3 regions of the Rhizobium ruizarguesonis genome follow, and region 3 is predicted to be linked to each of the others. Evidence: predicted binding sites of a transcription regulator. Region 3 holds the regulator's gene; each other region holds the start of a gene.
What was found. Region 3 encodes HrcA, which represses chaperone genes, less so after heat shock. Its sites were predicted from a motif close to GTTAGCACTCNCNNNNNGNGAGTGCTAAC; they were not measured.
Positions count from the first base shown of each region.

Region 1 (9,670 bases), 1.1 Mb from region 3:
CCCGCCAGAGCTTCGTCAAAAGCCGCGCGCCGCTGGAAGACAATGCGGTGACCCTGATGGAATATGACAATGGCGCGATCGCCACCATCTGGTCGAGCGCCGTCAATGCCGGCTCCATGCATGGCCAGAAGATCCGCATCGTCGGCTCGAAGGCCAGCATCGAATGGTGGGACGAGCGGCCGAACCAGCTGTCTTACGAGATCCAGGGCGAACCGGCCCGCATCCTCGAGCGCGGCATGGACTATCTCTACCCCGAGGCCAGGATCGACGACCGGATCGGCGGCGGTCACCCGGAAGGTCTCTTCGAAGCCTGGGCGAACCTCTATCGCCGCTTCGGCTTTGCCATCAACAATGTGCGAGGCCTTGCCCCTGCGGGGATCGAAGACCTCGTCTTTCCCGATGTCGATGCCGGACTGGAAGGGGTGCGCTGGGTGGAAAACTGCGTGCGGTCCGCCGATTCTGGCGGGATCTGGCTGGATTACAGCTAGGATCCTCTCCTCAGATGGCACCGTATGCCGGCTTTACACGGCTGCGCTGGAGATCTGTCCAAGAACGCCTTCATACCCCCTCTCAGATAAGCTGATCGTCATCTTCCGTTGCCTGGGGCGCGCGGCGACGCGTGCTGTCGTTGGCGGCTTTCTTATGCTCGTCGGCAGCTGCCTCGCGGATTTTCTGGAAGCGGTTGTCGCCCGCGTCTTCTGCGGCTGGCTGCGGGTCGGTCTTTTTCACGAAACGGATCATGGGTCATTTCCTGCTTTGACAGTGGCAGCGCTCCGCACCATATCGGAGCGCTCTGGAAAATGGTGTCAGACGGCAAGCGCGGTGGCGCAGGCTTGAACACTTCGGCTGTCGGGTGAGGTTTGCCCAGGCATGGTCGCCCAGCCGCCGGCCTCGACAAACTGACGCTGCTTGTAGCCTTCGGTAATCGCCTTGAACTCGATCAGTTTAGCGCTTGCATCCGGCGCCGCATTGAACCGCTCGACGCAAATGGCGGACGCCAGCTCTCCGCGTGCGATGTCGCCGGCGGCGGCTGCCGCTTTGCTTGATGTGCCGCCTGTTACCCAACCTCCCCAGCTGAATCCGATGATCATCGTGGCGATCGCCGTGACGACGCAGGCCCAGGCGAGAAGCGTCTTGGATGGCTGATAACTGTCGAAACGCTGGGTAATCGATGTCTTGCTGCTGCTCTGCACGGACATTGGAATTCTCCTTGTCTGTTGTTCGGATTGTGCCATCCGGCGACGCCGGAACGGTTCAGGCTGGCCTCAGTATCCCATAGCGCCCATGCCGCCATTTCCGGCAGCAGACGCAGTGTCTCTTGCGGGAATGTCGGCGATCATCACCTCGGCGGTGATCAGCAGCGCCGCGATCGAACCGGCGTCCTGCAGAGCGGTGCGCACGACCTTGGCAGGATCGACGATGCCGGCCTCGATCATATCGACATAGGTCTCCGTCTGTGCGTCGAAGCCCTGATTGTGATCATTGCTGCCGGCGAGTTTTCCGACGACGATCGAGCCCTCGAACCCGGCATTGTCGACGATCTGCCGGATCGGGGCTTCGAGCGCCCTGAGCACGATCGAGATGCCCGCCGTCACGTCGGCGTTCTCCCCGGTCAGTCCCGTCAGCGCCGACTTCGCGCGCAACAGTGCCACGCCGCCGCCGGGCACGATGCCCTCTTCGACCGCCGCACGGGTGGCGTTCAGCGCATCGTCGATGCGGTCTTTCTTTTCCTTGACCTCCGTCTCGGTCGCGCCGCCGACGCGGATGACCGCGACGCCGCCGGCGAGTTTCGCCAGGCGTTCCTGCAGCTTTTCCTTGTCGTAGTCTGAGGTGGTGTCTTCGATCTGCGCCTTGAGCTGCTGGATGCGCGCCTGGATGGCCGCTTTCTCGCCGGAGCCGTCGATGATCGTGGTGGTCTCCTTGTCGATCAGCACACGCTTGGCGTGGCCGAGCATATCGAGCGTGACGTTCTCGAGCTTGATGCCGAGATCCTCGGAAATCATCTGGCCGGCGGTCAGCACGGCAATGTCTTCCAGCATGGCCTTGCGGCGATCCCCGAAGCCCGGCGCCTTGACGGCCGCGACCTTCAGGCCGCCGCGCAGCTTGTTGACGACAAGCGTCGCCAGCGCCTCGCCTTCGACGTCCTCCGAGATGAGGAGCAGCGGTTTACCGGTCTGTACGACGGCTTCCAGGATCGGCAGCATCGCCTGCAGGCTGCCGAGTTTCTTCTCGTGAACGAGGATATAGGGCTCCTCCAGTTCCACGCGCATCTTCTCGGCATTGGTGACGAAATAGGGCGAGAGATACCCACGATCGAACTGCATGCCTTCAACGACATCGAGTTCGGTCTCGGCGGTTCGCGCCTCTTCGACTGTTATGACGCCCTCATTGCCGACCTTGTCCATCGCCTTGGCGATCATCTCGCCGATGGTGGCGTCGCCATTGGCGGCAATGGTGCCGACCTGTGCGATCTCGGCTGACGATTTGACCTTCATCGCCCTCGCCTGGATTTCCTTGACGACGGCGGTAACGCCGAGATCGATGCCGCGCCTGAGATCCATGGGGTTCATGCCGGCAGCGACGAGCTTTGCGCCTTCGCGGAAGATGGAGGCGGCAAGCACCGTCGCCGTCGTCGTGCCGTCGCCGGCAAGATCATTGGTCTTCGAAGCCACCTCGCGCACCATTTGCGCGCCCATGTTCTCGAACTTGTCTTCGAGCTCGATCTCCTTGGCGACGCTAACGCCGTCCTTGGTAATGCGCGGTGCGCCATAGGCCTTGTCAATGACGACGTTGCGACCCTTCGGGCCAAGCGTCACCTTGACGGCGTTGTTAAGCAATTCGACGCCGCGCAGCAGGCGGTCGCGCGCGTCGGTGGAGAATCTGATTTCCTTGGCAGACATGATGTTTCTTCCCAGTTCGATCTTGAGATGCGGGTCGGAAATTCGACCCTCAGGCGGCTTTGTCAGCAGCCGCTTCGGTCTTTTCGACGATGCCCATGATGTCGGTCTCCTTCATGATCAGAAGGGTTTCGCCATCGATCGTGACCTCTGTGCCCGACCATTTTCCAAACAGAATGAGATCGCCGACCTCGACATCGAGCGGGACCAGAGTGCCGCTTTTGTCGCGCAGGCCCGGGCCGACTGCGACCACTTCACCTTGCTGCGGCTTCTCCCTGGCGGTGTCTGGAATGATGATCCCGCCCTTGGATTTGACATCGCCTTCCGCACGTCGAATGACGACGCGGTCGTGAAGTGAACGGAATTTCATAGAGGTCTTTCTGCTGCCGGCGCGTATGGCGGCTGCAGTACATAAATAGCACCCGTGGCACTCGATTGATAGGAGTGCTAATAAATATTGTTCACCAAGGGAATTTCTTGAAAAATTCAGGAAATCAATTTGAACGGATATTTTGTATTAATCCAGAAATGAAAAGAATTTTTTCGCCGTCGCGCTCAATTTTATTTAGCATATCGTGACCTTAATTTAGCGTTTTTTATAGATAAATCCGAATTATCTTGATTTGAACTCAATCAAGGCGCAATGATAGGCCTCGTCGATTTGGCCGACTTGGCTTCGCGGTGTCAGAGACCTACGACCCGCCATCACCACTGAATTCTCGATAGCGAATGTATGACGTCGTTCCGGCGTTCATTTCGCCTGTTCCGATCCGGAATGAGCTTGGCGCTGACCGCGGATGTACCGGCAGCCTCGAGTTCGTCCGGCTCGGATCTCAACGATACAGGAACGCTTCAGTGTATTCCTGCGGAGGCCTCAGCCGTGACAAGTCGCACCACAGAAACCGTCGTCCGTTTTTCATCTCCATTCCGCCTGCCCGGTTTCGACGGGGCGCAGCCAGCCGGAGAATACCGCGTCGATTATGACGAGGAATTGATCGATAGCGTTTCCAGGCTTGCCTGGCGACGGGTCGGCGCCTTCATCCACTTGCCGGCGATCGCCGCGCAGAGTTCGACGCAGCAGATGATGCCTGTCCACCTGTCAGATCTCGAAACCGCGCTCGAAAAGGACCACAAACTGTCATGACCGCTACGCGCATCCCGCAACGCAATGGACGCTCGATCCGACGCGAGGCAGCAACACATATCTTCAAGGTGGGGCAGACCGTCCGGGTGAAGGACGGGTTCCTGGTCGTTCCCTCCAAGCTCCCCGAGACATACCGCATTACCGCTACGCTGCCTCTGAGAGGAAATGTGCTGCAATACCGCATCCGCAGTGACGATGAACGTCATGAGCGGGTCGCGACGGAAGACAGCCTGGAACTGGTAAACCTATCGCCCGCCGGCAGCGGCGCAACACTGATCGAGAGGACGTTTGGCCATGGCCACGGCCCGAATGACGAAAGGTTGACATCGTGAACAGCCATGAAGACGAAGCCGAACGAAGACGGAATGCCTTTGCCGTCGGCACATGGGAAGACAAATGTGGCGCGTCCGGTCGCTACTCCATGGAGATCGAACACGACCGCCGGATCGAATCCGCCCGTTCGTCGACCGTCTATCGTGTCTCAGCAGGCGTTCCAGTGCTCGCCGACCATGCCATGACCGGCAAGAGCCGTTCGGAGGCCGGGAAAGACATGATGTCCTTCAATCTTCTCAACATAGGATACCGGAAGGAATGGCTCAGGCTGTCGGACGCCGCTCGGAGTGCTCGTGAGACCCCGCCGGTTCAACCGTGGCGCTAGCCTTCCTGAACCAAAGCCGTAGCTTCGATGCGGCGAGAAATGCTGTGCGCTTCGTCGGCCATGACGGCATGTTCCAGGTGTTGTTCTTCATCGAGGTTGGCGCTCTGGCGAAATCCGACACCGCATTGCAAAGAACCGGGCCTTCGGAAACGAATTGGCTTTCGTTATTCGACGCCCTGCGCAACTCCATTCAGGACGTGGCACACAAAGCCTATTCCTACCGCCGCCGCGCTTTCTATACTCTAACTGCGGCGGATTTCCGCTAGGCGGATCCGGACGCGCGAGAACGCTCCATGTTGATCCGTTACGGCTATGAAATTACGCTGACCTGCCCGCAGCCGACCGCATTGGTATGCCTGTTGTCGGTTCATGATGATCGTGCGGCCGACATCAGAATTCCGGAAACGGTCTTCACCACGCCCGATGTTCCCACATCGACTTATCGCGACCTCTTCGGCAACCGCTGTCTCCGGCTGATTGCCCCGGCGGGCGACCTGACCATATGGGGCGATGCGACGATCGAAGACGACGGCAAACCCGACAGGTCGCTGCCAGGCGCCAGGGAACTCCCGGTTTCGGAATTGCCGGATGATTGCCTCGTCTACCTGATGGGCAGCCGCTATTGCGAGACGGATCGTCTCAGTCAAATTGCGTGGGATATGTTCGGCACCGTCTCACCGGGCTGGGGCCGCGTTCAGGCGATCTGCGACTTCGTTCACGGCCATATCCAATTCGACTACATGCAGGCGCGATCGACGCGGACAGCCTTCGAGGCGTTTCACGAACGTGTCGGCGTCTGTCGCGACTTTGCGCATCTCGCAGTGGCGTTGTGCCGTTGCCTCAACATTCCTGCCCGATATATCAACGGCCATCTCGGCGACATCGGTATTCCGGTCGTCGATCCGATGGACTTCAGCGCCTGGATCGAGGTCTTCCTGGACGGTGCATGGCATACATTCGATCCGCGCAACAATACGCCGCGGATTGGTCGTATCATCGTCGCACGCGGGCGCGACGCCGCCGACATACCGCTCATCAATTCCTTCGGTCCGCATGTGCTGAAGGCGTTTCGAGTCTGGACCTATGAGGTGACGAACCTGCAACAGATGCAAAGCGTCGCCGGGGGCGCTGTTTAGAACGAGACCCGGGCGGATGCGCGGCAATGTCCAGCCTCAGGCTTTGCCGCAGGCGCCTGCAGTCGGCGGACTGCCTGTCCCACAGTAGCTCCTGGCCGAACTGCGCCCTCCCCCAAAATCACGTGACAGCGTTGCTCGCCTTGTCTTAACTAGCACATTGCCGGTTCAGGGCCGACTCGCACCGAAAGCCGGTGCGGATGTCTTCGAGTGGAGGGCCACTTCTCGCTCGGTCTCAAAAACATAATGATCGGCCGGAGATCGATCCCGGCGTGCCGGTCCGCGTTGCCGACCGCTCCGGGCCGCTTGGGCTTGCGCTGAAAAGCGGCAATTTCGGCGCCCCCGATTTCTTCGCCAAGGCGCTGGGCAGGATCGCCGGCCATGAATGATCCGCACCCACGATACGGGCCCCTTCGTTGACTTAAAGCGCGTCGCAATCTTTCAGATTCGCTCCTAGCGCTTTAAGTCTTTGTTTTGCGCATGTCGTTGTCGCAAAATCGCTGTAGACTTTTGCTCGACATGATCTGGTTGAAAGATGTTGGCGTCGAGCCATCTTGGGTGTGAGCAATCCTTCGGGGATTAGCGGAAGATAGGGAGTTCGCAGTTGATGTTGGATCATATCTCCATCGGCGTAAAAGACCTCGAAAGAGCTCGCCGTTTCTACGATGCGGCGCTGGCGCCGCTCGGATATGAGCGCCTGTCCAATTCCGACACCATGATCGGCTACGGCCCGGAAAGGGTCGGGCTCTGGGTGATGCAGGTCGAACAGCCCGTGGTTGCCGACATGCGATCCGGGCTGCATTTCTGCTTCGTCGCGCCTGATGAGGCCGCGGTCGATGCCTTTCACGCGGCGGCCGTCGCATCCGGCGGCACGGATAATGGTGAACCGGGTGTGCGGCCGGATTATGGGCAATTCTATTACGCCGCCTTCATCATCGACCCGGACGGCTACCGCCTCGAAGCGTATTTTCACAAAGGCGAGCTGTAACCGGCCGCCCTAACCTTTTGTTTTCACGCAATTCCGGACCGCTGCGCAGTTTTGCTGGAATTTGCGCTGTCTTTTGTTCTGCGCAATTCCGGACGCAAAACCGCTGTGCACTTCTGCTGGAATTGCTTTAGGCCGCGGCTCTCGAGATCGATACGCAGCAGCCGGAGGCTTCGAGCGCCTGGCTGGCGACGTCGAGGAACAGGCGACGGAACCAGCGCGCCCGGCCGTCGGCCTGGTCGACGCGGCGATAGAGCATGGTTACGGGATCGGCCGGCAGCGAAAGCGGCGGCTCGCAAATCGTCAGCCCATGCAACTGCGCCATGCAGCGGCCGATCGACTCCGGCACGGTGGCGATGGCCGGCATGGCCCGCAGCGCCGTCGGCAAGGCGGAAAAGCGCGGTACCGTCGCCACCACCTGTCTGACGTGGCCGGTGCGGCTCAGCGCGATGTCGATGCTGGTCGCGGCATTGCCTTCGAACGAGACCGTGACATGCGCGACATTGGCAAAATCCTTGAGGCTCAGCGGCGCCTTTAGCCGGAGTTGAGCTTCGTCATAAATGCAGATCGAGGCCTGGTCGAACAGCGGCGCACGAATGTGCCAGGAGGCCGGTTCGTCGTGCACGGAGACGCTGAAGTCGAAGACGCCCTCGTCCAACCGGCGCGCGGCATCGCGTTTCTCGGAGGCGACGCCGATCAGCCGGGCGCCGGGTGAAAGCTGAAGAAGACGGGCGGCAAGCGGGCCGAAGAAGGCCGATTCGAGATTGTCACACATGCCGATGCGGAACTCGCCCTGCCAGCTTGCCGGATCGAATTCGGCCTGCGGGCGGATGGCGCGCTCGATGCCCGACAGCGCATCCTCGATCGCCGGGGCGATGGAAAGAGCGCGCGGCGTCGGCTGCAGGCCGCGGCCGACACGCACGAACAATTCGTCGTCCAGCGCCTCGCGCAGGCGCCGCAAAGCGGCCGACAGGCCGGGTTGGCCGAGCAGCAGCCGTTCGGCGGCACGACTGACGTTGCGCTCCTGCATCAGCACTGAAAAGGCCAGCAGGAGATTGAGGTCGATCTTGCGAAGCGTGACATCATTCATCATCATCAGTAATACCTGGCATGGCTACTATCAATTTGCAATAGGAAAGGAAGCTGTACATTTTCTCGTTCCCTGCCGCCCGGCAACCTCCCCCGATGAGGCGGCAGCAAAGAAGGAACGATTTCGATGACTCTTTCAAAATCGCCAAGCGGGGCGGGGCTGGCATTGCTGCTGCTCTGCGCCGCCAATTTTCTCGACGCCATGGACGTCTCCACCATCGGCGTTGCCTTGCCTGCCATCCAGGCCGAACTCGGCATGGAGGCGACATCGCTGCAATGGGCCGTCAGCGCCTATGTGCTCGGCTATGGCGGCTTCCTGCTGCTCGGCGGCCGGGTCGCCGACGTCTTCGGCCATCGCCGCGTCTTCCTCTGGTCGCTGGCGATCTTTGCCGCCGCCAGCATCGCCGGCGGTTTCGTCGATAGCGGGCCGACACTGATCGCCGCCCGCTTGATCAAGGGCATTGCCGCCGCCTTCACGGCGCCAGCGGCCCTTGCGCTGCTGCTCTCCGTCTTCGGCGAGGGAACCGCACGGGCAAAGGCGCTCGGTGTCTTCTCCTCCACCGGCGCCGCCGGCTTCGTGCTCGGCATGGTGCTCGGCGGTGCCGCGACGATCTTCAGCTGGCGGGCGACGCTCGTCATGGGCGCGCCCGTCGCCATCCTGACGCTCGTTGTGGCGCCGCTGGTGCTGCCCGCCGACCCGAAAAGGGCGGGACCGAGACCTGCCTTCGACTGGGCCGGCGCGCTGACGATTACGCCCGGCCTGTTGCTCTTCGTCTTCGGCATCACCAATGCCGCGGCCGCCGGCTGGCAGGCGTTCCCGACCTGGGGTTCGCTCGCCGCGTCGCTGGTGCTGATCCTGCTCTTCCTCGTGGTCGAAGCGCGCCATGCCGATCCGATGGTGCCGCTCGGCATGTTCCGCCGCGCCAAGCTCCGGCATGCCAATGCGATCGCCGCCCTCTTCCAGGGTGCCTATGTCGGCTTCCAGTTTCTGGCGACGCTCTACTATCAGAACGTCATCGGCTGGTCGGCCTTCACGACGGGCTTCTGCTTCGCCCTCGGCGGTGTCTTCGTGATGTTCCTGGCGCCACGTTTTGCGACGGTCGCGCAAAATCGCGGTGCTACCCGGCTGATGGCAGTGGGTGTCGGCCTGCAGGCCTTCAGCTACATCTTCTGGGTGACCGCACTCGGACATGTCGATCCGATCCTGCTCGTCGTGTTCTCGCAGATCCCGCTCGGCCTCGGTTACGCCCTGACCTACCCCTCGGTGCAGGTTGCGGCCCTTTCCGATGTGGAGGATGACAAGGCGGGGCTCGCCTCCGGGCTACTCTTCGCCTCCTTCCAGATCGGCGGCGGCATCGTGCTTGCGGCCGCCTCGGCGGTCTTCGCCGCCGCACCGCATTTCGGCTGGAACCCCTATGTCGCCGGCATCGCTTTCGTGGCATCGCTTGCGGTGGCGATCACGCTGCTTGCAGCCGCCGGTCCGCGGCCATCGGCCGCCCGGAGGCCTACCTATCAAGCGGCGGAATGATCCTCACAGCCCGCACTCTGACCGGTGCGGGCTGCTCATGAACCGGAGCTAAATCTGCGGCAAGAATCCCGTTGCGTTGCCTGGGCGAAAGGCGCATGGTCGCAACTTCGGCAGCCATTGAACGGGCGCTGCCGACTGAGGATCTTGGTATCCTCGCCCCGATGAAAGGAGGACCGATGTCTTCCACTTCCGAAAAATCGCATCTGACCTCATCCGATCTCGACATGCTTCAGGGC
Region 1 covers NZ_CP071678.1:1,594,632-1,604,301, reverse strand. The annotation lists gene J3P73_RS07985 (Gfo/Idh/MocA family protein) at 1-488, shown strand, start outside; gene J3P73_RS07980 (hypothetical protein) at 571-741, opposite strand; gene J3P73_RS07975 (hypothetical protein) at 807-1,199, opposite strand; gene groL (chaperonin GroEL) at 1,266-2,900, opposite strand; gene J3P73_RS07965 (co-chaperone GroES) at 2,950-3,267, opposite strand; gene J3P73_RS07960 (hypothetical protein) at 3,778-4,041, shown strand; gene J3P73_RS07955 (hypothetical protein) at 4,038-4,373, shown strand; gene J3P73_RS07950 (hypothetical protein) at 4,370-4,699, shown strand; gene J3P73_RS07945 (DUF1488 family protein) at 4,690-4,965, shown strand; gene J3P73_RS07940 (transglutaminase-like domain-containing protein) at 4,993-5,835, shown strand; gene J3P73_RS07935 (VOC family protein) at 6,440-6,820, shown strand; gene J3P73_RS07930 (LysR family transcriptional regulator) at 6,948-7,910, opposite strand; gene J3P73_RS07925 (MFS transporter) at 8,034-9,434, shown strand; gene J3P73_RS07920 (hypothetical protein) at 9,530-9,670, shown strand, end outside.
Region 1: the regulator HrcA is predicted to act here: its motif matches at 3,321-3,349, upstream of J3P73_RS07965 (co-chaperone GroES).

Region 2 (9,670 bases), on a different replicon from region 3:
CCCGAATATTGGGGCGATCTTGCCGACCGCAATCAGCGGCTGGTCGAGCTCGCCGCGGTCGGCTTCGCCCTGGCGCTCGTGCCCGAGCACATCTGGGAACCGCTCGACGACAGCGAGAAGAAGACGGTCGCTGCCTATCTTCTCAGAGCGCGCGAGTTGGAATTCATAGACAATAACTGGAAATTCTTCCGTGTGCTCATCGATCTCGGGCTGGAACGCGTGAGCGTGGCGTTCGATCACCGGAAAACCATCGCCTATCTCGACGAACTGGAGGCCTTCGACCTCGGGGACGGTTGGTATCGCGACGGGCCGGTCCGGCGGGTCGATCATTACATTCCCTTCGCCATGCATTTCTACGGCCTGATCTATGCGGTACTGGCCAAGGGCGACGAGGCGCGCAAGGATCGCTTCCGCGATCGCGCTGAGATCTTCGCCAGGGATATCCGCCACTGGTTCGGCCCCGATGGCGCAGCCCTTGCCTTCGGCCGCAGCCAGACCTACCGCTTCGCGGCAGGAGGTTTCTGGGGCGCGCTTGCCTTTGCCTGCGTCGAAGCCCTGCCCTGGGCAGAGATCAAGGGCTATTACATGCGCCATATCCGCTGGTGGTCGGCGATGCCGATTGCCGATCGCGACGGCGTTCTTTCGGTCGGTTACGGCTATCCGAACCTCTTCATGAGCGAGAGCTACAACTCTCCCGGCTCGCCCTATTGGGCGCTGAAATTCTTCCTGCCGCTCGCTCTTCCGCAGGGTCATCCGTTCTGGACCGCCGAGGAGGCACCGCAGCCGGAATTTCCGGAGCCGGTTACGTTGAAGCCGGCGGGCATGGTCGCCATGCACACGCCGGGAAACGTGGTCGTACTCTCCTCGGGGCAGCAGCACGACAAGATGCTCGGCGCAAACGAGAAATATTCGAAATTCGTCTATTCCACACGCTATGCCTTCAACATCGAAGCCGACGACCGGAATTTCTCCGCCGCAAGTTTCGACGGCATGCTCGGCCTCTCCGATGACGGCGTCCATTTCCGCATGCGGGAAACTCTCGAAGAGGCGTTGATCGCTGGTGACCTGCTCTATTCGCGCTGGCGCCCCTGGAGCGATGTCACCATCGAAACCTGGCTGCTTCCCGAAAACCCGTGGCACATCCGCATTCACCGCATCGCCACGCCGCGCACCCTCAGTACCATCGAGGGCGGCTTTGCGATCGAACGCGCGGATTTCAATGCCGATCGCTCCGATGTAAGCGATGGCCGGGCCGTCTGGTACGGACAGACCGACGTCAGCGCCATCGTCGATCTATCGCCCCATCCGAGGGCCGGCCATGCGATGAGCCCGATACCGAACACCAATCTCATCCACGCCAAGACCCTGCTGCCGCAGCTGCGCGGTGAAATCGGCCCCGGAACCACCGTGCTCGCAACTGCGGCAATGGCCCTGTCCAGCCGCGAGAACTGGGCAAAGGCGCTCAACCCGCCGGCCTGCCCTCGCCTCGACGAGGTGGAGCGGCTCTTTCGCGAGAAAGGCGTACAGGTTCCGGCATTCGCCCTCGGGACGTAGCTTGGAGGCACTGGCTTTCGGGTTTCGACCGCAAGCCAGACGGTTGATTATCGTGCGGTCAACTCGGAACGGTATGCTTCAGCGATGCGCTGCGCCAACTGTGCCATTTGATCGTCAGGTATCTGCAGAACCCCGTACTCCGCCATCAGTGCATGGTATTGCTGCTCTTCAAGACGCACACCTGAGGGCAAGGGAACGACATGAAAATGCAGGTGGCTATTGGCTTGTTGGCTGCCGAGCGAAAGCACATAAATTCGCTCGGCGTCGAACACGCTCTTGAGGGCACGCGACAAGACGTGCACCTTCTCCTGTAGTCGAAGATATTCATCTGTCGACATGTCCCACGCCAGATCCTCACGGTGCTCTCTTGGACAGACGAGGCAATAACCGGGCAGAGTGGGATATTTGCTCAGGAAGATGATGGTCTCGTCGTCTTCAAAAACGCGATGGTGAAAGAAGTCAGGGGCATTCCTGACCAAGCCGCAGATAAAGCATGGCCTTGTTCCGATGTCCTGCGCATAAGCCTTGAGATCAAATGGTCGGCGTTCGATCATTCTAAACCTTTGTCGTCTCACGCGCCGAGGCGTATCCGATCGTCAAATTGGTGCGACAACCGATATTGGGAAGTCAAATCGATCCTGCCATCAAATCTGTCCACTGGCGCATATGCGAGGCTATGGTCATCCTGACACTCCCATTGCAATCGACTTTGCATGAATTAAGTGATATTGAGATGTTCATCACCAATCTCACGTGGCCGAAATGACCGAAGCTCTCTTTTCCGAATTTCTCATGATTGATCGGTCGTCCGCCAACGACGGGCGAACCGTGCCATTGGCTGGCCACCGGCGCAAAGGCGTTGCTCCAGAACGGACCTCGGATGAAAACGCTCTGCGTGATGCGTTCGCGGATGCCTTCCTGCAGACCCTGACGAAGTTCGCCGTCGATCGATCTGCTTTTCCTGAGAACGCGGACCCCGAACTCGCGAAGCTCGCCAGGGCGATTGCAAATGTTGCGGTCGGGGATTCCGTGGTAATCCGCTTGAAACCCGATCTGCCGGAAGGACATCGCAGATCCGTCAAGACCTTCTTCCAGACGATGGTCCGCGTCAGCGGCTCGCTGGAAGAAAGCCGCCTGGAAGATGCGATCAACAAGCTCGCGGATGTTATCCTGCCTGATGAGCTTGGCGAGGCGCGCGGCGTGCTCGCAGCGGACAATCTGGAGGTCAGGGATCGCTTCATCGCTGAGGTGCCGCAGCTCACCAGCGCGGAGATCGGAAACCGCGCCGGCTCAAGCGCGAGAAACCTGTACGCGACTGCGGCGCGCTGGAAGAAAGCCGGCGACATTTTCTCAGTACATCATCGCGGCACCGAATATTTTCCGGCGTTTCAGCTCCGGGACGGACGGCCGCATCCTGCGATCAAGAAGGCGCTTGTGGCGCTTCCGGAAAACCTGTCTCCATGGCAGCGCGCATTCTGGTTCGTTTCAACGAACGGCTGGCTGGACGACAAGGCGCCCATGGATGCGCTTGACGATATCGACGCGGTGGCTGCTGCCGCGGCCCGTGAACGGCAAGAGGTCATTGGGTGAGCCACCCTCCTCTGCCATGCCCGCCGTCTCCTTTTCCAACGATCAACATCCGGACGATCAAGGCGGGTACGGCGCTTCATCGGACCCATCTGTCTTCGTTCCGGGCAGGGCAATTCAATCTCTGCAAGGGACAGCCGACGCGCTTTGCGCCGTTCAACGACGCGCACGGCAATTGTGTCGCAACGCTCTATGCGGCAACGAGCAGAGAGGCGGCCGCCTTCGAGTCGATCTTTCACGACATCGAACCGGCCGCCGCTTTCAAGACCGTCCGGCTAGCCGTTGTCGAAGCGCGGACGGTGAGCGTCATCGCGCCAAAGCGTGATCTACGGTTGGCAAGCCTTTTCGCACCCGATTTGAAAGCCTGGAAACTCAGTCGAACCGATCTCATCGAAACGCCGAAGTCGACATATGGCGAGACCGTCCTGTGGGCCGAAGCCATTCATCGGGCGCGCGCAGACATTGACGGGTTGATCTGGACGTCCCGCCAGTGCGACCCCGAACAATGCATGATCCTGTTCGAGGATCGCATGACAGAGGATCGGCTCGACGTCGTTCAATCCATTGACGCCGGTACGGATGTTGGTCTCCTTCTCGAGCTGCGGGACTACGGGCGCCGTGCGGGCATAACGATCATATCTTAGCGCCAATGACGCTCGCTGACTCCGGAACCGTCACCAAAGCTATTCTCAAAAACCAATGCGCGCTCAACGCGGTCGTCGCATAATATTTTCGAATTACTCCATAATTATATTTATATCTTCAACTAATGAATAAGAAAAACCCACTCTTCGCAACATTGCTGTAATGAAATCCGGCAAAGCGCAGCAGCATACTCAGCCTTCAGTTTCCGAGATCTTGAGAGGAGACCGCAATGCCCACCATAATGATCTATCACGACGTCAAAGACACGAAACACTGGCTCGCTTCGCCCATCCGCAAACAGGTATTGGAACCCGTCGGCGTGACGAACATTCGCACGTTCACAGACCCTCAAACGTCCAACCGCGTCGGCTTGGTCATGGACGTTGCAGATATGGAAAAGTTGATGGCCTTCATGCAGACCAAGGCAGCGGCCGATGCGATGGCGAGTGACGGTGTCTTGCCCGAGACCATGACGTTCCTCGTGCAATCGTAACACGCGTCTCAACCAAACTTGGAAATGCAACGCGGGAGGATGATATGACGACATTATTCGTGAGGCACGAGGTCTCCGACTACGCCACTTGGCGCAAGACGTATGATGCGTTTCATCAGGTGCAGAAGGCCAACGGGGTGACGGCGCAAGCCGTTTATCGCGCCATCGACAATCCGAACGATATTACCGTCACCCACGAGTTCGCCACGTTTGAAGCGGCGCAGGCATTCAGCAAGTTGGACGAGCTGAAGACGGCGATGCGCACGGGAGGCGTGCTCGGCGCGCCGACAGTGTGGTTTACCAACAAAGCATGAGATAGGCCAAAACGGCCTCCGCCGCGGTGCAACGGAGGCCGCCGGCTCTCAATGCATGACATGGAGGCGGGTAGTGGACGCTTGCCAGATTGCCGACCTTGATGGCAGTTGCCGGCGAACGTAAAATTATGACCCGCTCGTTATGTCGCGCAGGAGATCCAGGCCGCGTTGGTATTTTTCCGTTTTCTTGCCGGCCTGTTCGGCCTGCCGGAGATTGTCTTCGAGATCGGCCCGCTTGACGGGCAAGGACAACGGGTTTGATGCCGCACGTCTGACGAAGTCGTCGTCCGGCTCGTCCGGCCGCCGTGTCAGAGCATTCACCGCCGAGATGATCGCCGGCGGAAAGCCTTCTTCCCTCAGCCTGTCGAGCGTCCAGCCGCTTCCCTTTTCGACAACGTCATGAAGGTAGGCGACCGTTCGCGTCTCGTCACCAGAAACCAGAAGGGCTACCCGCTGGCAGTGCTCGAAGAACGGCCGGCCGGTTTTGTCCGCCTTACCTTCATGGGCTGTAAGAGCGATCTGGATGGCATGGTCGAGATGCTGCATGGCGATCACGGTCCCTCTGTCTTCCTGATCTTCCGTCGGGAAGGCTTTTCGCCCGTCGTCATCTCGATGTCAGGGACGGGGGCCATCGCGGCCTGGACAGGCCTCGCTCGTGGGCGATCGAGATCGCCGCTCTCACCGGCGCCTTGAAGCAGTGCTGCATCATCCCTGTCGTCTTCATCAAGCAGGTTCTGCAGCGTCTCATTCTCATCCTCGCCGGCCAGTTCGTCACAGGCTTGAAGCCAGTGGCGCTGATCGGCGCCGTCCGGGCGGCCCTCGGCCTCCCAGATTTCGTAGGCACGGCGACGGATCTGCTCGTGCTTGTCTATAGCCATGATCGCCTCCAAGCGCATTTCATCCGAAGAACGAGCCCAGCCGCTTTCACGGCGTGTTGATGGTTGGAAGAAAATCCTCCACCTGTTTGCGCTTATCCTTCGAAAGCGTCTCCACCCGTTCCTTCCAGAACCGCTCAGCCTCGGGTGGATCCTCATCCCATTGGCGAACATCGGTGATGTTGTCGTCGATCATGGACCGACGGTGGCCGCCGAGGCTGAGATATTCTTTCGCAAGCTTCAGGCTTGGGTTTTCAGTGTCGCTATCGCGGCCTGATGTCGAACTCGCGTTGCGCCGGGCATTTTCCAATGCCCTTTTACGATCGGTCTCGGCTCGCTCCGTATCGGCGGAACGCGCGTCATCTGTCCCGCTCTCGGGCGGCACGTTTAATCTGGAAGTCACCATGGATCACCTCTCGATGTTGTGATCCACTAACCTTTGCAAGCAGTGAGAGTTCCGCGTGGGTGGAGATTGATTTGAGCGAGCGCCCCGCACCGCCCGGCAATCAATGAACGGCCATACTCACCATTCGATAGGGGTGCACGGCTTCGAATTGCGAGATCATCGCCGTCGCCTGCTGAAATACGAGCTCGGCATTTTCCGGATCATCACGGGCGAGTTCATCGGCGTTGACGCGGATCGTTTCGGCCATATTGTTGGAAAGTGCGGCAAACTGCGTGTTGCCTTCGACATAGGCCTCGCGAGCCGTCTCCTCCAGCGTACGAGCGATATCGACGAGGATTTCCTCGCGTTCCTCGATACTGAGGTCTTTGATGATATTGGTCTTCTCTTCCATGTCACTCACTCCAAAAAGACGTGGGACGATGACCGAGCTTGAACAAGCCTCGATCATCAAAGAGTTGGGAATGCCGAAATCCGGATTCAAGCCTCAATCCTGCTGGAACTCGCCTCCGGCACCACGCCGTCGCCTTCGTTATTCGAACGCGGGAGGCGATTTTCTGTTCCCTGCCGGGCGTTAGCACTCACGAGCAGGGAGTGCCAATTTTTCTTCCATCACCTCTTGAATTGCAAAACCATCGAACCAAATCATTCTCGCAAGGCTCGCGCGCGAGCACCCGCCCGGATTGGTCATCCGGTCCGGCTAAGGACAACGTCATCACTGTTTATCGATGGAGGAAGACATGTCGTTCCGACCGCTTCATGACCGCATTCTCGTCCGCCGGGTCGATTCAGAGGAAAAGACCAAGGGCGGCATCATCATTCCCGACACTGCCAAGGAAAAGCCGCAGGAAGGCGAGGTCATCGCCGTCGGCCCCGGCGCACGCAACGACGCCGGCCAGATCCAGGCACTCGACGTCAAGCCCGGCGATCGCATCCTGTTCGGAAAATGGTCCGGCACCGAGATCAAGATCAATGGCGAGGATCTGCTGATCATGAAGGAAAGCGACGTGATGGGCATCATCGAAACCCAGGGCGAAAAGAAGCAGGCCGCATGAGATCCCTGCTGACATCCGTCCACGCTGGAGCGCTTCAGCTTTTCATGGAAACGCAGAACCGCTCCAACATTTTATTTCTGACGCAATTCCGAACGGAAAACCCCTTCGTACTTTCCTGGAATTGCTCTGGCTGCCTATGAAGGAGTGAGGACATGGCTGCTAAAGAAATCAAATTCAGCACCGAAGCCCGCGAGAAGATGTTGCGTGGTGTCGACATCCTGGCCAACGCCGTGAAAGCGACCCTCGGCCCGAAAGGCCGCAACGTCGTGATCGAAAGATCCTTCGGCGCCCCGCGCATCACCAAGGACGGCGTTTCGGTCGCCAAGGAAATCGAACTCGAAGACAAGTTCGAAAACATGGGCGCCCAGATGGTCCGCGAAGTTGCTTCGAAGACCAGCGACGTCGCCGGCGACGGCACCACGACGGCAACGGTGCTGGCCCAGGCAATCGTCAAGGAGGGCGCCAAGGCCGTGACTTCGGGCATGAACCCGATGGACCTGAAACGCGGCATCGATCTTGCGGTCGCCGCCATCGTCGCGGAACTGAAGGCCAACGCCCGCAAGATCTCCAACAATTCCGAAATCGCCCAGGTCGGCACAATCTCCGCCAATGGCGATGCCGAAATCGGCCACTTTTTGGCGGAAGCCATGGAAAAGGTCGGCAATGATGGCGTGATCACCGTCGAAGAAGCAAAGACTGCGGAGACCGAACTCGAAGTCGTCGAAGGCATGCAGTTCGATCGCGGCTATCTCAGCCCCTACTTCGTCACCAATGCCGACAAGATGCGGGTCGAGTTCGAAGACCCGTATATTCTCATCCATGAGAAGAAGCTGTCAAACCTGCAATCGATGCTGCCGGTGCTCGAAGCCGTCGTCCAATCCAGCAAGCCGCTCCTCATCATCGCTGAAGATGTCGAAGGCGAAGCTCTCGCAACGCTCGTCGTCAACAAGCTGCGCGGCGGCCTGAAGATTGCTGCCGTCAAGGCGCCGGGCTTCGGCGACCGCCGCAAGGCCATGCTCGAAGACATCGCGATCCTGACCGCCGGCACCGTCATCTCCGAAGATCTCGGCATCAAGCTCGAATCCGTCACGCTCGACATGCTCGGCCGTGCCAAGAAGGTCTCGATCGAGAAGGAAAACACCACGATCGTCGATGGGTCAGGCGCCAAGTCCGACATCCAAGGTCGTGTGGCCCAGATCAGGGCTCAGATCGAAGAAACCACCTCCGACTATGACCGAGAGAAGCTGCAGGAGCGCCTTGCCAAGCTCGCTGGCGGCGTTGCCGTCATCCGCGTCGGCGGCTCGACGGAAGTTGAGGTGAAGGAAAAGAAGGATCGCGTCGACGACGCGCTTCATGCCACCCGTGCTGCGGTCGAGGAAGGCATCCTGCCGGGCGGCGGCGTGGCGCTGCTGCGCGCCGTCAAGGCGCTCGACAATATCAAGACCGCCAATGGCGACCAGCGCGTCGGTGTCGACATCGTTCGCCGCGCGGTCGAGGCGCCGGCTCGCCAGATCGCCGAGAACGCCGGCGCAGAAGGTTCGATCATCGTCGGCAAGCTACGCGAGAACTCCGATTTCTCCTACGGCTGGAATGCTCAGACGGGCGAATATGGCGACCTTTATGCGCAGGGCGTCATCGATCCGGCCAAGGTGGTTCGCACCGCGCTGCAGGATGCGGCCTCCATCGCCGGCCTTCTCGTCACGACGGAAGCCATGATTGCCGAGAAGCCCAAGAAGGACGCGCCGCCGCCGATGCCCGCCGGCCCCGGCATGGATTTCTAGAATCTCGCCCGCCCGCACCGCCGGGCGGGCCTTTTCCGAGGGAATAGAGATGGTTCAGACGATCAAAAACCGATCGCAGGTGCCGCTGGACTCCCGCGATCTTGCAACCTGCCAGCGCGTCTTCGACAAGTTCAGTGCCGATTACGGGGTGGCAAGGAACAGCGACGAAGCCGAACGAATGGCCAGCATCATCATCGAGCTCTACCGACAGGGCGTGCGCGACCCCGATCACCTGCAGTCGATGGTCGAGGCGGCCCGCGGCCTCTTCGAAACGAGCGAGCGCCCGCCTACTGCTCCGGGAATTTGACCATGCTGCCGCCGCCGGTCGCCTGGTCCGTCGGGAAGACTTCAATTCGGGCGACGTCAGCGGTTTCGAACGCATCAGCCCGGATAGGCTTTTCGCCGCTTTCGTCGGACAGTCCCTGAGCGCGTCGGCCTCGGCCGACGGCGTAAACCCTCAGCCCATCTCGCGTAGCCTGTCGACCCGCTCGCAGCACCAGTGACCACGCCGCGACGGAGTGGCTCCGACATAGATCTCGCATCTGCTGACGACGACGTTTTCGCCGGTGACATGTTCGGCCTCGATGACGCTCCATGCCGCCACCTCGACCGGCTCGGGCCGCGCACCCGGCCGCGCTGGCCTTAGCCAGCTCCGGCAAGAACTCGAATTCCCTTTGCGCGGTCCGTCGCGGAACTGGCGGGTCCGGCGGAATTGACAAGGATCGGATCTTTTGAGCATTTCTGGGAGAATGATTCCACGTCTCCAGCCGAACGCTTCAATCCCCCTTCCCCCCGCGGATTTCTTCCAACGGCTCGTTGAGGCAGGCTTCGACGGTGACATCGAGACCGGCCCGGCAAGCCGGACTGTGTTTTCGACCGACAATTCCATCTATCAGGTCGAGCCGGCCGGCATCCTTTTCCCAAAGGGCATCGAAGACCTGCAGATCACGGCGGCCGTGCTGT
Region 2 covers NZ_CP071679.1:581,612-591,281, reverse strand. The annotation lists gene J3P73_RS27270 (DUF2264 domain-containing protein) at 1-1,554, shown strand, start outside; gene J3P73_RS27265 (HIT family protein) at 1,602-2,108, opposite strand; gene J3P73_RS27260 (hypothetical protein) at 2,317-3,144, shown strand; gene J3P73_RS27255 (RES family NAD+ phosphorylase) at 3,141-3,785, shown strand; gene J3P73_RS27250 (hypothetical protein) at 4,016-4,279, shown strand; gene J3P73_RS27245 (hypothetical protein) at 4,324-4,593, shown strand; gene J3P73_RS27240 (HD domain-containing protein) at 4,720-5,139, opposite strand; gene J3P73_RS27235 (DUF2934 domain-containing protein) at 5,145-5,471, opposite strand; gene J3P73_RS27230 (hypothetical protein) at 5,518-5,874, opposite strand; gene J3P73_RS27225 (hypothetical protein) at 5,975-6,265, opposite strand; gene J3P73_RS27220 (co-chaperone GroES) at 6,612-6,926, shown strand; gene groL (chaperonin GroEL) at 7,079-8,707, shown strand; gene J3P73_RS27210 (hypothetical protein) at 8,757-9,014, shown strand; gene J3P73_RS27205 (hypothetical protein) at 9,165-9,311, opposite strand; gene ydiJ (D-2-hydroxyglutarate dehydrogenase YdiJ) at 9,457-9,670, shown strand, end outside.
Region 2: the regulator HrcA is predicted to act here: its motif matches at 6,445-6,473, upstream of J3P73_RS27220 (co-chaperone GroES).

Region 3 (9,670 bases):
TCGACAGCGCCAAGCAGGTCGTCGTTGCAGCCGACCGTGCGCCCTGGGAGCTGGAGTCGCTCGACCCCCGCGTCCGCTCGCGCCTGCAGGGCGGTGTCGCGATCGAATTCGACGCGCCGGATTACGAAATGCGTCTCGAAATCCTCAAGCGTCGCCTTGCTGTGGCCCGGCTCGAAGATCCGTCGCTCGACATTCCCGCCGAGCTGCTCCAGCACGTCGCCCGCAACGTCACGGCCAGCGGCCGCGAACTCGAAGGCGCCTTCAACCAGTTGGTCTTCCGCCGCTCCTTCGAGCCGAACCTGTCGATCGAACGCGTCGATGAACTGCTCGCCCATCTGGTCGGCTCCGGCGAGCCTCGCCGTGTGCGCATCGAGGATATCCAACGCATCGTCGCAAGGCACTACAACGTCTCGCGTCAGGAACTGGTCTCGAACCGCCGCACCCGCGTCATCGTCAAGCCGCGCCAGATTGCCATGTATCTGTCGAAGACGCTGACGCCGCGCTCCTTCCCGGAGATCGGCCGTCGTTTCGGCGGGCGCGATCACACGACCGTGCTGCACGCCGTGCGCAAGATCGAGGAGCTGATTTCGGGAGACACCAAGCTTTCGCACGAAGTCGAGCTTCTGAAGCGCTTGATCAACGAATAATCGACGGGTTTTCTTAAGGATTCAACGGCCGGAAGCGATTCCGGCCGTTTTCCTTTATAAGTTTTTTATTCTATACCTCCCGCGCATCAACTGCATGTCAAAGACTGAAGCGCCAAAACGGCGCGTGGGAGGAATGAATGAGTTTTGAAAAGATCGCCGTTCTCGGCCTGGGCAAGGTCGGACGGCTGGCGGCGACGCTTTTGCATGAAGGCGGTTTCGAGGTCATCGGCGTCGATGCGCAATTGCCGCTGAGCGACGTCCCCTTCAAGTGCCGCACCGGCGATATTTCCGATCCCCAGGTGATCGGCGAACTGCTCTCGAATGTCGAGGCTGTGCTCTCCTGCCTGCCCTATCATTTGAACATCGAGCTGGCGCGGGCCGCCCATCTTGCGGGTATCCATTATTTCGATCTGACCGAAGACGTTCCCACAACCAATTTCATCATCGAACTGTCGAAGACCGCCCGCGGCCTGATGGCGCCGCAATGCGGCCTGGCGCCGGGTTTCGTCGGCATCGTCGGCGCAAGCCTGGCCGACGGCTTCGATCGCTGCCGTTCGATCCGCATGCGCGTCGGCGCCCTGCCGCAGCATCCGACCGGACTGCTCGGCTACGCCTTCAACTGGTCGCCCGAGGGCGTCGTCAACGAATATCTGAACGACTGCGAGGTCATCGAGGGCGGTGTGCGCAAGCTCGTCTCGCCGATGGAATGGCACGAGACCGTCTATGTCGGCGGCGTCAAGCTCGAAGCCTTCACGACGTCGGGCGGCCTTGGCACCATGTGCGACACCATGCTCGGCAAGATCGACAATCTCGATTACAAGACCATGCGTTATCCCGGCCATATGGAGCTGATGAACTTCTTCTTCCATGAACTGTTGATGCGCGATAAGCGCAAGCTCGCCGGCGAGATCCTGACCAATGCCAAGCCGCCTGTTGAAGACGATGTCGTCTATGTCCATGTCGCCGCCGAGGGCACCGAGAATGGCAGCCTGCGCCGCAAGGAGTTCGTGCGCGCCTATTACCCGATCGAGATTGCCGGCGCGCGCCGTACGGCGATCGCCTGGACGACGTCAGCCTCCGTCGTCGCCGTCATCGAGATGGTCCGCGACGGCCTGCTGCCGGCAACCGGCTTCCTGCACCAGGAGCATATTCCGTTGGAGATGTTCCTGAAGACGCCGACCGGCAGCCTCTTCAAGGCCGGCGCCACCAGCCACGGCTGAGACTGCCTTCCGGCGCGGCGGCAATATCGATGCCGTCGCGCCGCAAATCCACTCGTCTTATGATGTCAGCAGGCGAGATCCGCGACGACGGAATCGAGGATCAGCATGCCGGACGGTGTGCAGCGCAGGCGTGAATTGCCGATCCGCTCGATGAATTTGTGTTCGAGCAGGAATTCCTCGCGTTTCGGGTCGAGGTCGCGGCCCGAAAGCTGTTGCCAGCGGGCGAGATCGACGCCTTCCCTGAGCCGCAGCCCCATCAGCAGCAGTTCGTCGGACTGTTCCTCGAAGCCGAGCCGCTCCTCGTCGAGTATGCCGTGCCCATCACGCTCGACCATGTCGAGCCAGGCTTCCGGCTTGCGCTCGGTCGCCGTCGCAAGCTTCTCGGTGCCACGCGTCAGCCGACCGTGGGCGCCTGGGCCGATGCCGGCATAATCGCCGTAGCGCCAGTAGGTCAGGTTATGCCGGCTTTCGGCCCCTGGCCGGGCATGATTGGAAACCTCATAGGCCGGCATGCCCTCGCGTGCCGTGATCTCCTGCGTTGCCTCGTAGAGCAATGCCGATTGCTCGCCGTCCGGCACGATCAGCTTGCCGGCCTTGTGCAGGCCGTAGAAAGGTGTGCCTTCCTCGATGGTCAGCTGATAGAGCGAAAGATGGTCGACCGCATAGGAGATCGCCTCCTTCAGTTCCTTTTCCCATTCCTCGACCGTTTGGTCGGGCCGGGCATAGATGAGGTCGAAGGACATGCGCGGAAAGATGTCGCGCGCCAGCCTTATCGCCTTCAGCGCGTCGGCGACATCATGCAGCCGGCCGAGGAATTTCAGATCCCGGTCGTTCAGCGCCTGCACCCCAAGCGAGACGCGATTGACGCCGGCCGCCCGGTAGCCGCGGAAACGTTCGGCTTCGACGCTCGAAGGGTTGGCCTCCATGGTGATCTCGATGCCGGCAGGCACATGCCATTGCCGCGCAATGCCGTCGAGAATGGCGGAAACCGTTTCCGGCTTCATCAGCGACGGCGTGCCGCCCCCGAGGAAGATGCTCGTCACCGTCTTCGGCCCGCTGAGGGACCGGACCGTCTCCATCTCCTTCAGGAAGGCTGATGTAAAACGCTCCTGATCCACCGGCTGGTGGCGCACATGGCTGTTGAAGTCGCAATAGGGACACTTCGCCGCGCAGAAGGGCCAATGCACATAGACGCCGAAGCCCGGCTCGCCGGTATCGGGGAGCAGAGCCGCGTCGCGCGAGGTGCTTGGTGTGTCGAGATTGCCCACGGACCGACCTTATGCCTCCAGGCAGGTTTCGACAAAGAGTTTGAAGGCGCGGGCACGGTGCGACAGCGCTTGCGGCTTGCCGACGTTCCAGCCGTGTTTTTCCTCGCCGCTCATTTCGCCGAAGGTGATGTCGTAGCCCTCGGGCTGGAAGACCGGATCGTAGCCGAAGCCCTGCGTGCCGCGCGGCGGCCAGACGACGCTGCCTTCCACCTCGCCGCGGAACAGCTCCGTGTGCCCATCCGGCCAGGCAAGGCAGAGCACGCTGATGAAACGCGCCCTGCGCTGTTCCGGCTTTGTTGCGCCCGCATCCTGCAGCGCCTTTTCCACCTTCGCCATCGCCATGTCGAAATCGCGCGTGCCGTTAGATGTCTCCGCCCAATTGGCGGTGTAGACACCAGGATCGCCGCCAAGCGCGTCGACCACCAGCCCGGAATCGTCCGAAAGCGCCGGCATGCCGGCGGCATTGGCCGAGGCGACCGCCTTGATCGTCGCATTCTCCTCGAAGCTTGTGCCGGTCTCATCCGGTTCGACGAAGTTCAGCTCGGCCGCCGATTTGGCGGTGAAGCCGAGCGGCCCGATCAATTCCTGGATCTCGCGGATCTTGCCGGCATTGTGGCTGGCGACGACGATGGTCTTCGTTTCAAGCTTGCGCATTCAGATATCCTGTTCGATGCCCCAGATTTTAGCCTCCGCGCATTCCAGGCTGTTGCCGGCCGGATCGCGGAAATAGATCGAACGGCCGCCGTTCGGCCAGTGCACTTCGGATTCGATCGCCACGCCCGCTGCCGTCAACCGCTCGGCCATGGCATCGATATTGCCGCCGGACACCCGGAAACAGGCATGGCCCTGGCCGCTCGTGCCGTGCGGCGGCACCTGCAGCGACCCAGGCGCCGGCGGCTTTACCGTTTCCTCGGGATTGAAGATCAACAGAACGCCGGGCCCACAGCGGAAGAAGACATGCCGGTTGGCGGCGCGGGCGATCTTTTCAAGCCCGAGAACGTCTTCGTAAAACGTCTCGGCCTTATCGAGATCCCGCGCATAGAGCGCCGTTTCCAACATGCCTTCCAGCATGGGGTTCATCCTTCGACGGCTTGCTTCTGCAGCGCCACGAGTTCGCCGATGCCGTTCCTGGCAAGCTGCATCAGCGAAGTGAATTCGCTTTCGCTGAACGGCGTGCCTTCGGCCGTGCCCTGGATCTCGACGATGCCGCCGGTGCCCGTCATGACGAAGTTCGCATCGGTCTCGGCCGAGGAGTCCTCGATGTAATCGAGATCGATCACCGGCTGGCTGGCGAAGATACCGCAGGAGATGGCGGCGACATGATCCTTCAGGACCCGGTCGACCTTGATCATGTTGCGGCTTTCCATCCATTTCAGGCAGTCGTAAAGCGCGATCCAGCCGCCGGTGATCGAGGCGGTCCGCGTGCCGCCATCGGCCTGGATGACGTCGCAATCCAGCGTGATCTGCCGTTCGCCGAGCGCCTGCAGGTCGACGACGGCGCGCAGCGACCGGCCGATCAGACGCTGGATTTCCTGGGTGCGGCCGCCCTGCTTGCCGGCGGCGGCTTCGCGCTTCATGCGTTCGCCGGTCGCCCGCGGCAGCATGCCGTATTCGGCCGTGACCCAGCCCTTGCCGGTATTGCGCAGCCATGGCGGCGTCTTCTCTTCGAGGCTCGCCGTGCAGAGCACATGCGTGTCGCCGAACTTCACCAGGCAGGAGCCTTCCGCATGCTTGGAAAAATTGCGCTCGAACGAGACCTTGCGCATCTGGTCGATTTTTCTGCCTGAAGGCCGCATTCTTATCTCCTGGGGTTTATTTGACCGCTTCTACGATTGGCGGCGCTCATTTGCAAATTCCCTTTTGCCACGGGTGTTAGTTTGACTTACTTTTCAGGAAGTATCATCAGCACGGGTTCGAAAGCTTCATGGGCATCAGGTCGACGTCGGTTTCGGATGCCGTAGCTGCGCTGGACGAGCGCTCCAGGGAAATTTTTCGTCGCATCGTCGAAGGTTATCTGGAAAGCGGCGAGCCGCTCGGTTCACGCAACCTGTCCCGTATCCTGCCGATGTCGCTGTCGCCGGCCTCGGTGCGCAACGTCATGAGCGATCTCGAAGAGCTCGGCCTCATCTATTCGCCGCATGTCAGCGCCGGCCGGCTGCCGACCCAGATCGGCCTGCGCTTCTTCGTCGATGCCTTCATGCAGGTCGGCGACCTCTCCGCCGAGGAACGCGCCAATATCGACCGCCAGGTGCGGGCCGAAAGCGGCGGCAATCCCGTCGAATCGATGATGAACGAGGCAAGCCGCATGTTATCCGGCATTTCGCGCGGCGCCGGCCTCGTCATCACCTCGAAAAGCGATCCGGTGCTGAAACATGTCGAGTTCATCCGGCTCGAACCGACAAAGGCGCTGGCCGTGCTCGTCGGCGATCACGATCAGGTGGAGAACCGCATCATCGAGCTGCCGGCGGGTGTCACCTCCTCGCAGCTGACGGAGGCGGCGAATTTTCTCAATGCGCATATGTCCGGCCAGACCCTGCCGGAACTCCGCAAACAATTAAGCCGGTTGAAGGACGATGTCCGCCACGAGCTCGATGCCCTGTCGCGCGATCTGGTCGAGCGCGGCATCGCTGTCTGGGCCGGCAGCCCGGACGAGGGAAAGCCCACGCAGCTCATCATCCGCGGCCGCGCCAACCTGCTCGAAGGCCTGGCCGGCGCCGAGGATCTCGACCGGCTGCGCCTGCTGTTCGACGATCTCGAGAAGAAGGACAGTCTGATCGAGATTCTCAATCTCGCTGAAAGCGGTTCGGGCGTGCGCATTTTCATCGGATCGGAAAACAAGCTCTTCTCGCTCTCCGGCTCGTCGCTCATCGTCGCGCCCTATCGTGACGATGACGATCGCATCGTCGGCGCTGTCGGCGTCATTGGCCCGACGCGGCTCAATTATTCCCGTATTGTGCCGATGGTGGACTATACGGCCCAGCTCGTCTCCCGCCTTTCGCGCAACCAGCTTTGACGCCCGCAACTGCCAAGCACGCGGAATTTTCGCTTCTTTGTCACGCAGACTTGATTTTTTTCGGTCAAACCTCGATATCGGGCGCATCTGAAGACACCAACCGGAGACCGTCATGACCGATGACACGACGAAAAACGGACCTGACGCAACTGTGGCGGATGCCGCAGCCGACGCTACCGCCTACGTCGAGAACGAAACTGCGCAGGAAGAGGCCGCCCAGCCGGACGCGCTTGAGCTTCTGAAAGCCGAAAACGGCGAACTGCGCGACCGCTATCTGCGCCTTGCTGCCGAGATGGACAATCTGCGCCGGCGCACCGAGCGCGAGGTGAAGGATGCCAAGTCCTATTCCGTCGCGGGCTTTGCACGCGACATGCTCGCCGTCTCGGACAATCTGCGCCGCGCACTTGATGCCATCTCTCCGGAGACCAAAGCTGCGGCCGATGCCGGCCTTAGCACGCTGATCGAGGGTGTCGAGATGACCGAGCGCGCCATGCTGTCGGCTCTCGAGCGCCACGGCGTTCGCAAGCTGGAGCCGGTTGGCCAGAAGTTCGATCCGAATTTCCATCAGGCAATGTTCGAGGTGCCGAACCCCGACGTGCCGAACAATACGGTCGTGCAGGTCGTGCAGGCAGGCTTCTCCATCGGCGAGCGCGTGCTGCGCCCGGCCATGGTCGGTGTCGCGAAGGGCGGCCCGAAGCCGGCGGAAGCCGAAACCAACTCCGTCTTCGACGAGAAAGACGCCTGATATCCCTTCCTTCTGCCTCGTGCAGAAGGAAAGCCGAAGCGTTAGATGCGGGCGAAGCGTTCGATCAGCAGATCGAAAAAGCCATCCGCATCGACATGGCGCATAACCTTGGCGTTGCGCTTGCGCTCGGTCACATGCCACCAGTCGACGACCGTCATGCCGACGGTGAGTTCGGACTGGACCTCGATCTCGACATTGCAGTCCCGGCCCTGGAAAAGCTCCGGCTTGAGCAGGTAGGCGACGACGGTCGGGTCGTGCAGCGGCCCGCCGTCGGAACCGTATTTCTCGATGTCGAAGCGTTCGAAGAATTCCAGCATCTCGACCATGGCCTTTGCCGGCGCCGTGCCGATCTCGGCCATGCGTTTCACCCGGTCCTTGCGGGTCAGCAATTGATGCGTCACATCAAGCGGCATCATCACGATCGGAACGCCTGAGCGGAAGACGATATCGGCGGCTTCGGGGTCGACATAGATGTTGAATTCGGCGGCCGGCGTGATGTTGCCGCCCTCGAAGAAGCCGCCGCCCATCATCACCAACTCGCGGATGCGGGGGATGATGTCGGGCGCCTTCTGGAAGGCCATGCCGATATTGGTGAGCGGCCCGAGCGTACACAGCGTCACAGTGCCTTCAGGCTCATGGCGCAACGTCTCGATGATGAAATCGACGGCATGGCCGGGCTGCAGCGCCATCGTCGGCTCGTTCAACTCCGGACCGTCGAGGCCGGTCTTGCCGTGCACATGTTCGGCCGTCACCAGCTTGCGGGCGATCGGCGCGTCGGCGCCGGCGAAAACCTTCGTCTCCGTCCGTCGGCAGAGCTCGCAGACGATGCGCGCATTGCGGCTGGTGAGCGAAAGCGGCACGTTGCCGGCGACCGTCGTGATCCCCAGCACCTCCAGCTCATCGGGACTGCCGAAGGCCAGCATGATGGCGGCCGCGTCGTCCTGGCCGGGATCCGTGTCGATGATGATCTTTCTTGCGCTTGCCATTCCGATCGTTCCATCCTCGCACTGCGTGTTATCGGGCCGCACCGATTTCTTCACGTCCCGTCACAAATCAGCACAATCCGCGCGGGCATGTTTTGATGCGAGGCAGCAGGCGCTTTGTCAAGGAAAGAGCCTGACGTCAGCTTAAAATTGAGAAGGTGGCGCCGACACGTCGCGCCCCATGCCTTGCAGCGCCGGGCTCCTGTCCCCATATTAGCGGCATCCGGATGCTGCACTTGAGGTCCGGGATGGTCGCTTGCGCCAAGGACTTGAAAAGAGATGAGCCGCATTACCCCTTTCGCCAGCCCGCTGCTTCTGGGCTTCGATGCCATGGAAAAGACGCTGGAGCGCATTTCCAAGGCGAGCGACGGATATCCGCCTTACAATATCGAACGCATCGGCGCCGACAGCGGTGCGCCGGAACGTCTGCGCATCACTCTTGCGGTGGCCGGCTTCAGCGAAGAGGAACTCGATGTCTCCATTGAGGAGAACCAGCTTCTGATCCGCGGCCGCCAGGTCGAACAGGGCGAGCGGGACTATCTCTATCGCGGCATCGCCGCCCGCCAGTTCCAGCGTACCTTCGTCCTTGCCGATGGCATGCAGGTGCTCGGCGCCGGCCTGAAGAACGGTCTGCTCTCCGTCGATCTAATTCGTCCGGAACCCGCGCGAATGGTCAAGAAAATTAACATTTCGGTCTCACAGTAGCACAACGGTTTGTCGAACCGTTGGTCCCTTCTCCCGGAGGAACAGGAATGTTGATGAAAGAAGCCACGTCTCACTTGACCAAATCCGAGCTTGCCCACATCGGCAACGGCGAGGTCGCCTATATCAGAAAAATGCGGACCGATGAGGTCGCCAAGTGCTTTCCCGAGGCGCCGGATATCGATCCGACCGTCGATCTGTGGGCGCTCTTCGGCGCCGACGGCACGCCGATCCTGCTGACGGATAACCGCTCCAGCACCTTCTTCAAGGCTGCCGAGGACGAATTGAAGACGGTCAGCCTGCACTGACCGTCAACGACCGTCTGTCGCGTTTTACCGCGTTCCGGCACGGGGTCCCTCTATTCATTTCGCTGCGGTCGGGACTGTTGTTGCGACATTGCGCCTACAGCGCCGCGCGTCTTTAAAGCATGTCGCGCAAAACTGTGCAGCGGTTTTGCGATAACGACATGCGTAAAAACAAAGACCTAAAGCGCAAGGAGCGAATCTGAAAGATTGCGCCGCGCTTTAGAGACGCGCAAAGGAAGCTGCGGCACTTTGAATTGCGGTAGGCTCAGATCTTCCTGAATGTCAGATAGGCCGAAGACCGGCCCTCGCGCCGCGCCTTGGCCTCGTAACGTGTGCTCGGCCAGCCCTCATAGGGCGTCAGCCAATCCGCTGCATTGTCGGCCATCCAGTCGAAACCGCCATGGTCGCGGCATTTGATCAGCGTCCAGTTCACATAGGTGTCGATGTCGGAGGCGAAGCAGAACAGGCCGCCGGGCTTCAGCACGCGATGAAAGCGGTCGAGATTGGTTTTCGAGACGAAGCGCCGCTTCCAGTGCCTCCGCTTCGGCCAGGGATCGGGATAGAGCAGATCGATTATATCGAGTGAACCGTCCGGCAGCCAGTCGAGCAGCTGCGTCGCGTCGTCATTATAGACGCGGATATTGGAAGCGCCGGTCTCGCCGATGCGCGACAGCAGCTTCTGCATGGAATTGACGAAGGGTTCTACACCGATGAAGCCGGTCGAAGGTGTCTCCAGCGCGCGGTGGATCAGGTGCTCGCCGCCGCCGAAACCGATTTCCAGCCGCAA
Region 3 covers NZ_CP071678.1:448,789-458,458, forward strand. The annotation lists gene dnaA (chromosomal replication initiator protein DnaA) at 1-647, shown strand, start outside; gene J3P73_RS02175 (saccharopine dehydrogenase family protein) at 785-1,867, shown strand; gene hemW (radical SAM family heme chaperone HemW) at 1,933-3,135, opposite strand; gene rdgB (RdgB/HAM1 family non-canonical purine NTP pyrophosphatase) at 3,145-3,789, opposite strand; gene J3P73_RS02190 (VOC family protein) at 3,790-4,215, opposite strand; gene rph (ribonuclease PH) at 4,212-4,931, opposite strand; gene hrcA (heat-inducible transcriptional repressor HrcA) at 5,060-6,148, shown strand; gene grpE (nucleotide exchange factor GrpE) at 6,261-6,893, shown strand; gene J3P73_RS02210 (nucleoside hydrolase) at 6,935-7,879, opposite strand; gene J3P73_RS02215 (Hsp20 family protein) at 8,156-8,581, shown strand; gene J3P73_RS02220 (BQ00720 family protein) at 8,629-8,886, shown strand; gene trmB (tRNA (guanine(46)-N(7))-methyltransferase TrmB) at 9,149-9,670, opposite strand, start outside.